One region of the Methylobacterium sp. WL69 genome, then DNA from elsewhere that is predicted to be linked to it. Evidence: riboswitches for the same ligand, from Rfam matches in the RefSeq annotation. Region 1 holds a riboswitch; the other holds the start of a gene.
What was found. Region 1 has a riboswitch for cobalamin ahead of FV218_RS23485 (TonB-dependent receptor plug domain-containing protein). Riboswitches for the same ligand answer to the same signal wherever they lie in the genome.
Positions count from the first base shown of each region.

Region 2: linked by a shared signal. The riboswitch ahead of FV218_RS00430 (TonB-dependent receptor) and the one ahead of FV218_RS23485 (TonB-dependent receptor plug domain-containing protein) in region 1 are both predicted to bind cobalamin.

Region 1 covers NZ_VRUZ01000012.1:31,551-37,003, forward strand. The annotation lists gene FV218_RS05880 (efflux RND transporter permease subunit) at 1-1,176, shown strand, start outside; cobalamin riboswitch at 1,591-1,803, shown strand; partial or broken gene FV218_RS23485 (TonB-dependent receptor plug domain-containing protein) at 1,957-2,367, shown strand; gene FV218_RS23490 (TonB-dependent receptor) at 3,137-3,904, shown strand; gene FV218_RS05890 (ABC transporter substrate-binding protein) at 3,913-4,764, shown strand; gene FV218_RS05895 (iron ABC transporter permease) at 4,761-5,453, shown strand, end outside.
Region 2 covers NZ_VRUZ01000001.1:84,523-89,975, reverse strand. The annotation lists gene FV218_RS00435 (DMT family transporter) at 1-624, opposite strand, end outside; gene FV218_RS00430 (TonB-dependent receptor) at 849-2,882, opposite strand; cobalamin riboswitch at 3,105-3,305, opposite strand; gene FV218_RS00425 (cytochrome c biogenesis protein CcdA) at 3,711-4,430, opposite strand; gene FV218_RS00420 (thioredoxin family protein) at 4,437-4,826, opposite strand; gene FV218_RS00415 (pentapeptide repeat-containing protein) at 4,862-5,453, opposite strand, start outside.

The DNA of each region.
Region 1 (5,453 bases):
AACCCGTCCCCGCTTCCCGGCCTCGGCTCGCGCAGCGGCCTGACCCTGGAGCTCCAGGATCGTAGCGGCACCGGCGGTCTGAAGCTGGCGCAAGCCGCCAACCGCTTCATCGCGGAGATGGAGAAGCTGCCGTCCGTCGGGCGTGCGATTCCGACCACGACTTACGGCGTTCCGCAAATGCGCCTGGAGATCGACCGGGCCAAGGCGGAGCAACTCGGCGTGCCCCTGCAGAACCTCTTCGACGCGTTGGGCACCTACGTCGGTTCGAGCTTCGTGAACCTCTTCAACCGCTTCGGATACGTCTATCAGGTCTATGTCCAAAGCGAGGCCTCCGGCCGCCGTACCATTCAGGACGTGGAGGCGCTGACGGTCCTTAACAACCGCGGCGAACCTGTGCGGGTCGGCTCGCTGATCCAGACCAGCTTCGTCACCGGTCCGACGGCGGTCCTGTCCTACAACACCTACCCCACCATCGAGATCGCGGTGGACACTGCCTCGGACGCCAGTTCCGGAACGGCCATCGCGGCCATCGAGGCGTTGGCCGACGCCAAGCTACCCTCGACCTACGCGGTCGAATGGACCGATGTCGCCTATCAGGAAAAGATTGCCGGCGGCTACGCGCCCCTGATCTTCGGCCTCGGTACCCTGATGATCTTTCTCCTCCTGGCCGGGCAGTACGAGTCCTTGCGCCTGCCCTTCGTGATCCTTCTCGGGACACCGATTGCAATTTTCGGCGCCGTCGCCTTCCTGGCGATCCGGGGCCTCGCCCTCGACATCTTTGGGCAGGTCGGGCTGCTGCTCCTGGTCGGGCTGGCCGCCAAGAACTCGATCCTGCTCGTCGCCTTCGCCGAGGACCTGCGCAAGCAGGGCGAAGACGTGCTCAAGGCCGCTCAGGACGCCGCGCGGTTGCGCATGCGCCCGATCCTGATGACCTCGTTCGCCTTTATCATGGGGTCGGTACCGCTCGCCATCGCCAGCGGCGCAGGCGCCAACGCCCGGGTGTCGATGGGCACCGTGGTCATCGGCGGCCTGCTGGTGGCCACCTTCGTCACCCTGTTCGTGACGCCGACCTTCTACGTCGCCTTCGAGCGCCTGTTCGGCAAGGACCGCGAGGAAGCGGCTCATACCCCAGACGACCGGGCATCCTCTCAGACCTCTGAGGCAGCCGGAGGCTAGCGGTCGTTGATTTCCATGGCTCGGCACGAGGCTCATCATGCCCGAAAAGCGCGGGACGGAGCACGGCTACGCCATCAGGCCGAATGCTCGGTAGACGGGAACTCCTATATTCCCACGAGTGTCGACCAGGGCGAGCACTTCCTTCGTGTCCGGCCTATCCCCCATGCGCCATCGCTGAAGGTCCGCTCACGGGCAGCCGACATAAAAGCTTGAATGACCGCACTGGGTCGGGATCCGCTGGTCCGTTCTTCGGCTGGAACGGGTGGTTATGCGAAGGTCTGCTTTCGGGCCGAATTTTTGAAAAGCGGACGCTGCATAGCGCCGAGGCAAACCTTCGTAAGTGCTGACCTGTAACCTTCCAGGCACACATCGTCGGAAAGCCTTTGCGTGCCATTGACGGCGGACGCTTTGATCGCGCTCCTTATCTCCGACGGTTCCTCCCCGGAGGATCAAAAGGGAACGCGGTGAGGATGAGGTCCGAAAGGGCCTCCCCGAAGCCGCGGCTGCCCCCGCAACTGTAAGCGGCGAGCCCATCATCAACACGTCACTGGGTCCTCGGGCCTGGGAAGACGATGAGAGGGCGGTGACCCGCGAGCCAGGAGACCTGCCGTCAGTCGTGGTCACACGCGAAACGCATCGGGCGGGGTGTCCTGATGGGTGTCGAGGCGTTCGGCTGTCCTCACGACAGGCAAGCGCCCAGGCCTCGTTCGCGGTGACGTGCCACAGACGTCGCCCGAGGCTTGTCCCGTGTCCTTCCCCTCCCGAACCGCGTGCCTGCGCATGCTCGCGCTCGCCTGCGCCTCCCTTCCCGTATCCGCCCTGGCGCAGCAGACCGCCGCCCCCTTCGCCGACGTCCCGCGCGGGGCAGAGGCGGCCGTCACGCTCTCCGAGCTTTCCGTCTCCGCCACCGGCGTGCCGACGCCCGTCGACCAGGTCGGATCGAGCGTCACCGTGCTCACCGCCGCCACTCTGGAGGCCCAGCAGCGCCGCACCGTCCCGGATGCCCTCCAGCAGGTGCCGGGCCTCAACGTCGTGCAGACCGGCGGCCCGGGCGGTCAGACCTCGGTATTCATCCGCGGCTCGAACTCGAACCACGTGAAGGTGCTCATCGACGGCATCGACGCGACCGACCCGTCGAACCCGAACGGCTCCTTCGACTTCGGGCAGCTCCTGACCGACGACCTCTCCCGCATTGAGGTGCTCAGGGGTCCTCAGAGCGGGCTCTACGGCAGCGACGCCATCGGAGGCGCGATCTCCTTCACGACGAAGCGTGGCGAAGGACCGGCCAGGGCAACTGCGCGGATCGAGGGCGGGTCGTTCGGGACGTTCAACCAGAGCGGCCGGATCAGCGGGTCGGAAAACGGCTTCGACTACTCGGTGTCGATCCAGCATCTCCGGGCTGCCGCAACGCCTGTGACGCCGCCCAACCTCGTCGCCCCAGGAACGACGACCCGCCCGAACTACTACGACAACGAGACCGTCTCGGCGAAGTTCGGCTACCAGTTCACCGACACGTTCCGAATCAACTCGATCACGCGGTTTATCAACTCGAAGCTGCTCTTCAGCGGCGACGACTATGGCACCTTCCCGGTGACGCTGGGCGGCCTGCGCAGCCAGGCGGACGTGCAGCAAGTCTTCACCCGCAACGAGGCCGAGTGGACGCCGTTCGCCGGTTTCCACAACGTCTTCGCGATCAACTACTCGAACCTCTACAACCGCCAGGTCCAGAACGCGTACGACCCGTTCAACCCGCTCCCGACCGCCGGCCTCGGCGAGCGCACGCGGTACGAGTACCGCGGCGACTACCAGCTCTCGCCCGGCAACCTCGTTCTGTTCGGCGCGCAGCGTGACGACGAGAGCCTATCGACTACCGATCCGAACCCGTTCGGTTCCGGCAACCTGCGGGCCAGGAACGGCAATACCGCCGGCTACGGCGAGATACAGCTGACGGCGTTCGACCGTGCCTCTTTCGTCGCCAACGTTCGCCACGACGAGAACGACGCCTTCGGACCGGCCACCACGTTCCGCGTCGCCCCGAGCTACATCCTGCCGTTCACCGACACGCGGGTCAAAGGCAGCGTCGGCAACCGGCTTCAAGGCGCCGACCCTGAGCCAGCTGTTCCAGAGCTTCCCGGCGTTCAACTTCTTCGCCAACCCCAACCTCAAGCCGGAAGAGAGCCTCGGCTACGATGCCGGCTTCGAACAGCCGCTCGGCGAGCGCGTTCTCGTCGGCGCGACCTATTACGCCAACGACTTCAAGAACCTGATCAACACCAACGCCAGCTTCACCTCGAACGAGAACGTCGGGCGAGCCGAATCCTACGGGGCCGAGGCCTTCGTTGCGGTCCGGTTCACCGACACGCTCTCGGGCCGGGTCGACTACACCAACACCGTGACCAAGAATGAGATTACCAACCAGGAGCTCCTGCGCCGGCCCCGCCACAAGGGCAGCGCCACCGCTCAGTGGACGCCGATCCCCGGCCTGAGCTTCAGCGGGACGGTGATCGTGCTTGGCCACTTCGTAGATGGAAACCGAGACTTCTCGATCCAGAGGCTGAAGAACCCGGGCTTCACCCTGGTCAACCTCGCGGTCAACTACGACGTGAACGAGACGGTGAGTGTGTTCGGCCGGATCGATAACCTGTTCGACCGCCGCTACGAGAACCCCACCGGCTTCCTCGGGCCGGGCCTCGCCGTGTACGGCGGCGTCCGCGTGACGACGTTCTGAGGATTGCGATGTCGATGCGATGGACGCTGGCTGCGCTAGCGATTGCGGTCTGGCCTGGTCTGTCAGGTACGGGGTGGGCGGCAGACGAGCCGGTGCATCCGGTCCACGTCGTCTCGATGAACCTCTGCGCCGACGAGCTGGTCCTGCGGCTCGCCGACCGCGACCAAGTCACCGCCGTGACCTACCTCGCCCATGACCCTCGCGGCTCCACCGTCGCGCGGGAGGCCACCGGCATCGCGGTGACCCGTGGCCTGTCGGAGGAGATCGTCGCGCTCCGGCCCGACTTCGTCGTGGCCGGAGCCTTCACGACGCGGACCACGGTGGGCCTGCTCAAGCGCGTCGGCTTCCCCCTTCTCGAACTCGGCGTACCCAACGACTTCGAGGGGGTGCGGGCCCAGATCCGGACCGTCGCCGCGGCCCTCGGGCACCCGGCGCGCGGCGAGGCGATGGTCGCGGACCTCGACGCGCGGCTGGCGCAGGTGGTGCCGGCGGCAAAACCGTTGCGGGCACTCGTCATGCGCCCGAATGCCTTCACGGTCGCACCCGGCAGCCTTGGCGATGCGATCATCCGCGCCGCCGGCCTCGTCAACGTTGCGGCAGAACTCGGTCGCGACCGCTTCGGCCAGGTCCCGCTGGAAGCGGCGGCCTTCGCCGACGCCGACCTCATCGTCCTCGACGAGGGGGAGCCCGGCGCGCCGTCGCTGGCCGATGCCCTGCTGCACCATCCCGTCCTCGACGCGCTACGTCGGCAGGGGCGTACCGTCTCGATTCCGAACCGGCTCTGGACCTGTCCAGGTCCGCAGGTCGCCGAGGTCGTGGCCTTGCTCGCTGCGGCGGCACACCAACGGGCGGCACGATGAACGCTCCCCTCCCGCCTCCCATGCGGGTCGACCGGGCGGTCGTCGGACCCCGCGCGGTCGTCTCGATACTCGGCCTGCTTGTGCTCGTCCTGACGGTCGCGTCCATCGCGGTCGGGTATGCCCCTTTCGACGTCCCGGCGGCGGCTGGCGACCTCATCACCGGACGGGCGACCCTCCCGGCGCTGGTGCTCTGGGAACTGCGCCTGCCTCGTGCCTTGCTCGGCAGCCTTGTCGGCTTCAGCCTTGGGCTGAGCGGGGCGGCGATGCAGGGCTACCTGCGCAACCCGCTCGCCGATCCCGGCATCCTCGGCATCTCCTCCGCGGCGGCCCTCGGGGCCGTGGTGGTGTTCTATGGCGGCTTCGCAGCCTCGCTTAGCCTAGCCCTCCCGCTCGGCGGGATCGCCGGCGCCGCCGTGGCGGCGCTCGCCCTGAACCTTGTCGCCGCCAGAGGCGGCACCACCCTGGGATTGATCCTCGCCGGCGTCGCCCTGTCGAGCCTCGCCGGCGCCATGACGGCGCTGGCGCTCAACCTGTCGCCCAACCCCTACGCGGCCCTGGAGATCGTGTTCTGGCTGATGGGGTCGCTCGCGGACCGCAGCATGGACCATGTCTGGCTATGCCTGCCGTTGATGGCGGTCGGCTGGGGCCTGATGCTGTCCACCGGCCGCGCGCTGGATGCCCTGACGCTG
Region 2 (5,453 bases), on a different contig from region 1:
GGCAATGGCGAGGTTGGCGCCCCCGGCGACGAGCCCCTTGGTCAACGCGATCACGACCGGATCGGCGGAGGACAGCTTGCGGGTCAGGTTGTTGTCGACGCCCCAGGCGAGGCAGGCCAGCGCGATCAGGCCGCCGCCCGCGTCGAAATGGACGCCCTGGCCTTGCCACGACAGCGCGACGGCGCCGGCGAGGATGGCCGCCGCGCCGAGCAGGAGGCGGCGGTCCACGTTCTCGCGGAACACCACCCAGGCGATGCCCATGGTCGCCAGCCCTTCGAGGTTGAGCAGGAGCGAGCCCGAGGCCGCTGACGTCCGTGCCAGCCCCAGCATCAGCAACAGGGGACCCGCCACGCCCCCGAACAGCACCACCGCGAGCAGCCACGGTGCGTCCGACCTGCGTAGGGGGGCCTCCGGCGCCTCGATCCGGAGGGCGGACCGGCTGCCGTGGACGGCGGCGAGGCCGACGCCCGCACCGAGATACAGGAGGCCAGCCAGCGCCTGCGGGTCGACCGATCCCAACAGCAGCTTGGCGAAGGGGGCCGATGCGCCGAACAGGACGGCGGATGCCAGTGCCAACGGCACTCCGGGCCAGAGGTGCGCGTGACGATGGGCGTGCTCGAACATGCCGCATGATAGCACTGGCGAAGAATGCCGTATCCGTCCTGTGATACCGTTCCATCGAAGCCAAGACCGCCCGCAGCAGCGCGAGCACGTGCCTTTGGTCGCGCTAAGTTGCCCCAAGTTGTCGAGTAGCGGTTAGGATTTAACGCTCGGTACCGACTGCACCCGACCCGACCCGGGCGAAGTAGCCCATCTCCGTCCTCCCCGACATCGGACGTTCGAAGATCCTAGAACCGACCCGCCAGGGTCAGCCTTACCGCTGTCGGCTCGACCGGATGGAAGTGCCGGTCGGCGACGCCGTCCGCTCCCTCGCCGGGTAGGCGCGAGGTGTAGAAGTAGGTGATCTGGTCGGCCTTGGCGTTGGTGAGGTTGAGGACGTCGAGGGAGAGGCTGACCCCGTTCTCGAAATTGTAGCCGACGCGGCCGTTGAGCAGCGCGGTCGGCTTGGAGCGGACCGAGTTGTCCTCGATCAGGGGGCGCGGCCCAAAGTACCGAAACCGCATCGAGCCGAACCAGCCCAAGCCCTCGCCAAAATTGAATCCGGCCGACGCGATGGTGGTCGGGGCCTCGGGCACCCGGTTGCCGGCAGGGTCCCGGTCCGCAAAGCGGGCGTTGGTGACCGTCAGGTCCCCCTCCAGCGAAAGCCAAGGCGTGACCGCGTAGCGGTTGGTCCACTCGACGCCGAAGCGCCGCGTGGGGCGGCTCGGCTCGGTGGTGCCGGTGTCGCCCTGGAACAGGTTCTCGGAGGCGAAGTCGAGTTGGAACAGTGTCACCGCCGTCTCCAGGCCGGCGATGCTGCGGTTGCGCAGGCCGATCTCGGACCCCGTCGAGGGCACCAGGAAGGGCGAGCGGCTGATGTTGAACAGCGGGCTTGCCGGATCGACGGTGGCGGTCACGCCGCGAGCGTCGTTCGAGTGGAAGCCGCCGCCGTAATTCACGAACAACTCGGTATCGAACCAGGGACCGAGCACCAGGCCGAGCTTCGGGTTGACGATGCTATCGCGCGCCTTGCCGGAGTTTGCCGCCGTGTCGGATACGACGTCGGCGTAGTAGGTATCCGCCCGGAAGCCGACGCTGGTGCGGAGCCAGTCGGTCCAGCGTAGCCGGTTCTCGTAGTAGAACGCCCCGCTCGCCTCCAGCACGCGGTCGTCGAGGACGGTCGAGCGATACTGCCGGTTCGTGGTGTTGAACAGACCCACCCGGATCGAGTCCGTTCGGGTCTGGACGCCGATCTCGTTCTCCATCGGCATCCCGAACAGGTCGCCCTGGAAGGTATGGCCGACCTCGCCGCCGCCGAGTACCCGGCTGTCGCGCTGGCGGAACTGGTCGCCGTTCACCGGGTCGTTGAGGAAGTAGGTGAAGTCGTTGAACAGGTTCATCTGGTAGCGGATGAGGTAGGCGTTGGCCCGCGTGATCCCGATGTCGCTGGTCTGGCTCCAGCGCCCGGAGAGTGAGAAGCGGCCGGTATCGCCGCCATCGGTCGGGTTCAGGGTGCCGAAGCGCCCGATGATGCCCTCCGAGACCGCCCGCTCCGGGATCTGGTTGGTGGCGTTCCACTTGGCCCAGTAGGCCATTCCGGTGAGCGAGAACCCGTCCAGCGCCGTGCCCTGGCTGTAGCGGACGACGCCGTTGAGTTTGCGTAGGCGGTCCGGCACGTCCCACGGACCGTCATAGGTCTGGGCCTCGCCGGCCACGAGGAGGGTGCCCTGGCCGAGCGGCGTGGAGGCGATGGTCAACGCTCGCTTGAAACCGAAGGAGCCGAACGAGGTCAGGGCGAGGTTACGGTCCACCTTGTCGAGGTAATCGATCCGCACCGACCCGGCCGAGGCGAAGTCGCCGTCGCGGACGAAGTACGGCCCCTTGTGGAACTCGACGGCGCCGACAAGTTCGGGGATGAGGAAGTTGAGGTCGGCGTAGCCCTGCCCATGGGCATGGGTCCGCATGTTCACCGGCATGCCGTCGACCGAGATGGCGATGTCGGTGCCGTGGTCGAGGTTGAACCCGCGCAGGAAGAACTGGTTGGCCTTCCCCTCCCCAGAATGCTGGGTAACGATCAGGCCCGGCACGCTCTCCAGAACCTCGCCGGGTCGGGTGATCGGGCGGCTGTTGATCTGCGCGCCTGAAATCACTCCAGCGCTCGCCGCATCGACAGTTCTGAGGCTACCGCCGATGCCAGTGACACCGCCGACGTACCCTGCGCTCGCGGCAGGCCCGGTCGTATTGGTGGCTGGCGCCTCCGCCGTCACTGAGAGTTCCGCCAGATTGGCTTCTGCTGCCTGGGAAGAGGCTCGTTGAGCCTGAGCGCCGTAGGGTACGAGGCTGGCGCAGGAAGCGAGCAGAAGGGCTTGGTAGGCGGGCCGTGAACGAACGGGCGACATAGGACCTCGGGCGACGTCTGTGGCACGTCACCGCGAAGACGCCGGTCCGCCCGCGACATGCGAACGCCTCGACACCCACCAGGACACCCCGCCCGATGCGTTTCGCGTGTGACCACGACTGACGGCAGGTCTCCTGGCTCGCGGGTCACCGCCCTCTCATCGTCTTCCCAGATCCTCGCAGATCCAGTGACGTGTTGATGATGGGCTCGCCGCTTACAGTTGCGGGGGCAGCCGCGGCATCGGGCCAAGCCCTCACCGCGTTCCCTTTTGATCCTCCGAGGAGGAACCGTCAGGCACAAGGAGCCTCATCAGGCGACACAGCGTCAATGCCGGTTCGAGACTTTCCAGGTCCGTGTGCTCGGTAGGTGACAAGCGAACCCTTGGGAGCGCTCGCTTGGAGTGACCGCGTAACGCCTGCTTCGAACGTTTGCTGCTTGAGAGCGGACCGGCGGAAATCCACCCAACCCGGTCATTCCCGGGTGTCCGTTAGACGGTCGTCGAGCGGACACCCGGTGCCAGCATCTGAGGCCACCGGTCGTCCTTCCCGGGCCACGTCTCACAAGACCCGTACGATGGTTTTCTCGGTAACGGGGGGACTACCGGACACGATGAGAAGTCGAAGGGCCTTCTTGAGGCCCACGGTCGCAAGGCCTACGCCCGGCGGCAGGACCCCGTGGCCACCAAGCCGAGGGTGGTCCCAGCCGGTGCCGTTCAGAGCCTGGTGGTGAGGTTGGTCAGCCAGGCCGGTGAGGCGTTGACCAAGACGGTCTCGGCCGCCTTGTCGTAGCCCGAAGCGATCATCAGGCCAGTGGTCACGAGGATGAGACCGAGCGCAGCCTTCAACCCTTTTCCCAGCCCCATTATCCGGTCGCGCCAGCGCATCAACACCTCTCGCGACAACGTGCCGAGCAGGAGCAGCGGCAGGGCTGCGCCAAGGCCGAACAGGAGCATGGTGAGCGCGACCACGCCAAGGTCGCGACCCTGGGAGGCGAGCAGCGAGGCCGCCCCGAGGGTCGGTCCGACGCAGGGGCTCCAGACCGCGCCAAGGAGCATCCCGACGCCGAACTGGCCGAGCAGGCCGGCGGTCGAGAAGCCGCCGAACCGGCTCTCCGTCCAGTTGCTCACCGGACCGGCGGCCACAGCGAGCCGCGTCTGGGCCGCCGGGACCATCAGGACCAAGCCGACCAGGATCAGCATGACGGCCGCGCCGGTCCGGAAGATGCCGGCATCGAGGCCGATGGCGAACCCCACGGTCGCCACGAACAAGCCGATGACCACGAAGGACAGGGCGAGGCCGGCGGCGAGCGCCGCCGGGCCGAGCCTGTGCTCCGACGCCGCCGCGCCGAGCACCAGCGGCAGCAATGGCAGCACGCAGGGTGACAGCACCGAGAGGATGCCGGCGAGGAAGGCGAGGCCCAGGCTCGTGACCATGACGGCTCAGATCGCCTTGTCGAGGAGCGACGAGATCGCCTCGGGCTTGGTCTCGCCGGCCGAGCGGCCGGTTTCCTTCTCGCCCTTGTAGGTGATGAGCGTGCTCTGCATCGTCGCGCCGAACTTCTTGACCACGTCCTTGCGGCTGTCGAAGTCGACGTCGAACACCTGCAGGTCCTTGAACTTCGGGTCGGCCTCAAGCTTCGACAGGATCGGCTTCTGGGCAGCGCAGGTCGTGCACCACGGGGCGGTGATGTGCACGAGGATCGGCTTGCCGGCCTTCTGGGCGGCCTCGAACGCGGCGGGGGTGTAGGTCATCTCAGCAGCGCCGGCGCCGGTTCCGAACAGCATGGGGGCGACAGCGAAGGCGGCGAGTAGGATGCGTCGGGTGGTCATTGGTGCTGATCCTCGGATGGCGGGATGAAGTGGGCTCAGTTCGAGACCTGAGTAATCGCGCGGTCGACGTTCACGCGGGCCGACCAATCCTTGGCACTGTCCTGTCCCTTGAGGGACACGAGGCGGGCGCCGCTCACGTCGACGTTCTTGAAGTCGGCGCCTGAGACGGTCGCCCCGGTGAGGTTCGCGCCCGATAGGTCGGAGCCCATCAGCACCACGTCGGTCAGGTCGGCATCGGTGAGGTCGGCGTATTCCAGGCGCGAGCGCCCAAGGTTCGCGCCCTTCAGGTTGGCGCCCTTGAGGTTCACCGAGACGAACACCGCCCGCATCAGGCCCATGGACTGGTTCTTGATGTCGGCTCCCCCCTTGAGATCAACGAGGGTCGCCCCGGCCATGTTGGCGCCCTTGAAGTCGCCGATGGGCATCGACCGGCTGAGGTCGGCCCCGCTGAGGTTCGCATCGCGGGCGGTGATGCCGAACATCTTGGCGCCGACGAGCTTGGCGCCCGAGAGGTCGGCCTTGATGAACCAGGCCTGCTCCAGGTTCGCGCCGGACAGGTCGGCGCCGCGCAGGTTGGCCTTGTTCAGCCGGGCGGTGCGCAGGTTCGCGCCCTTCAGGTTCAGCCCC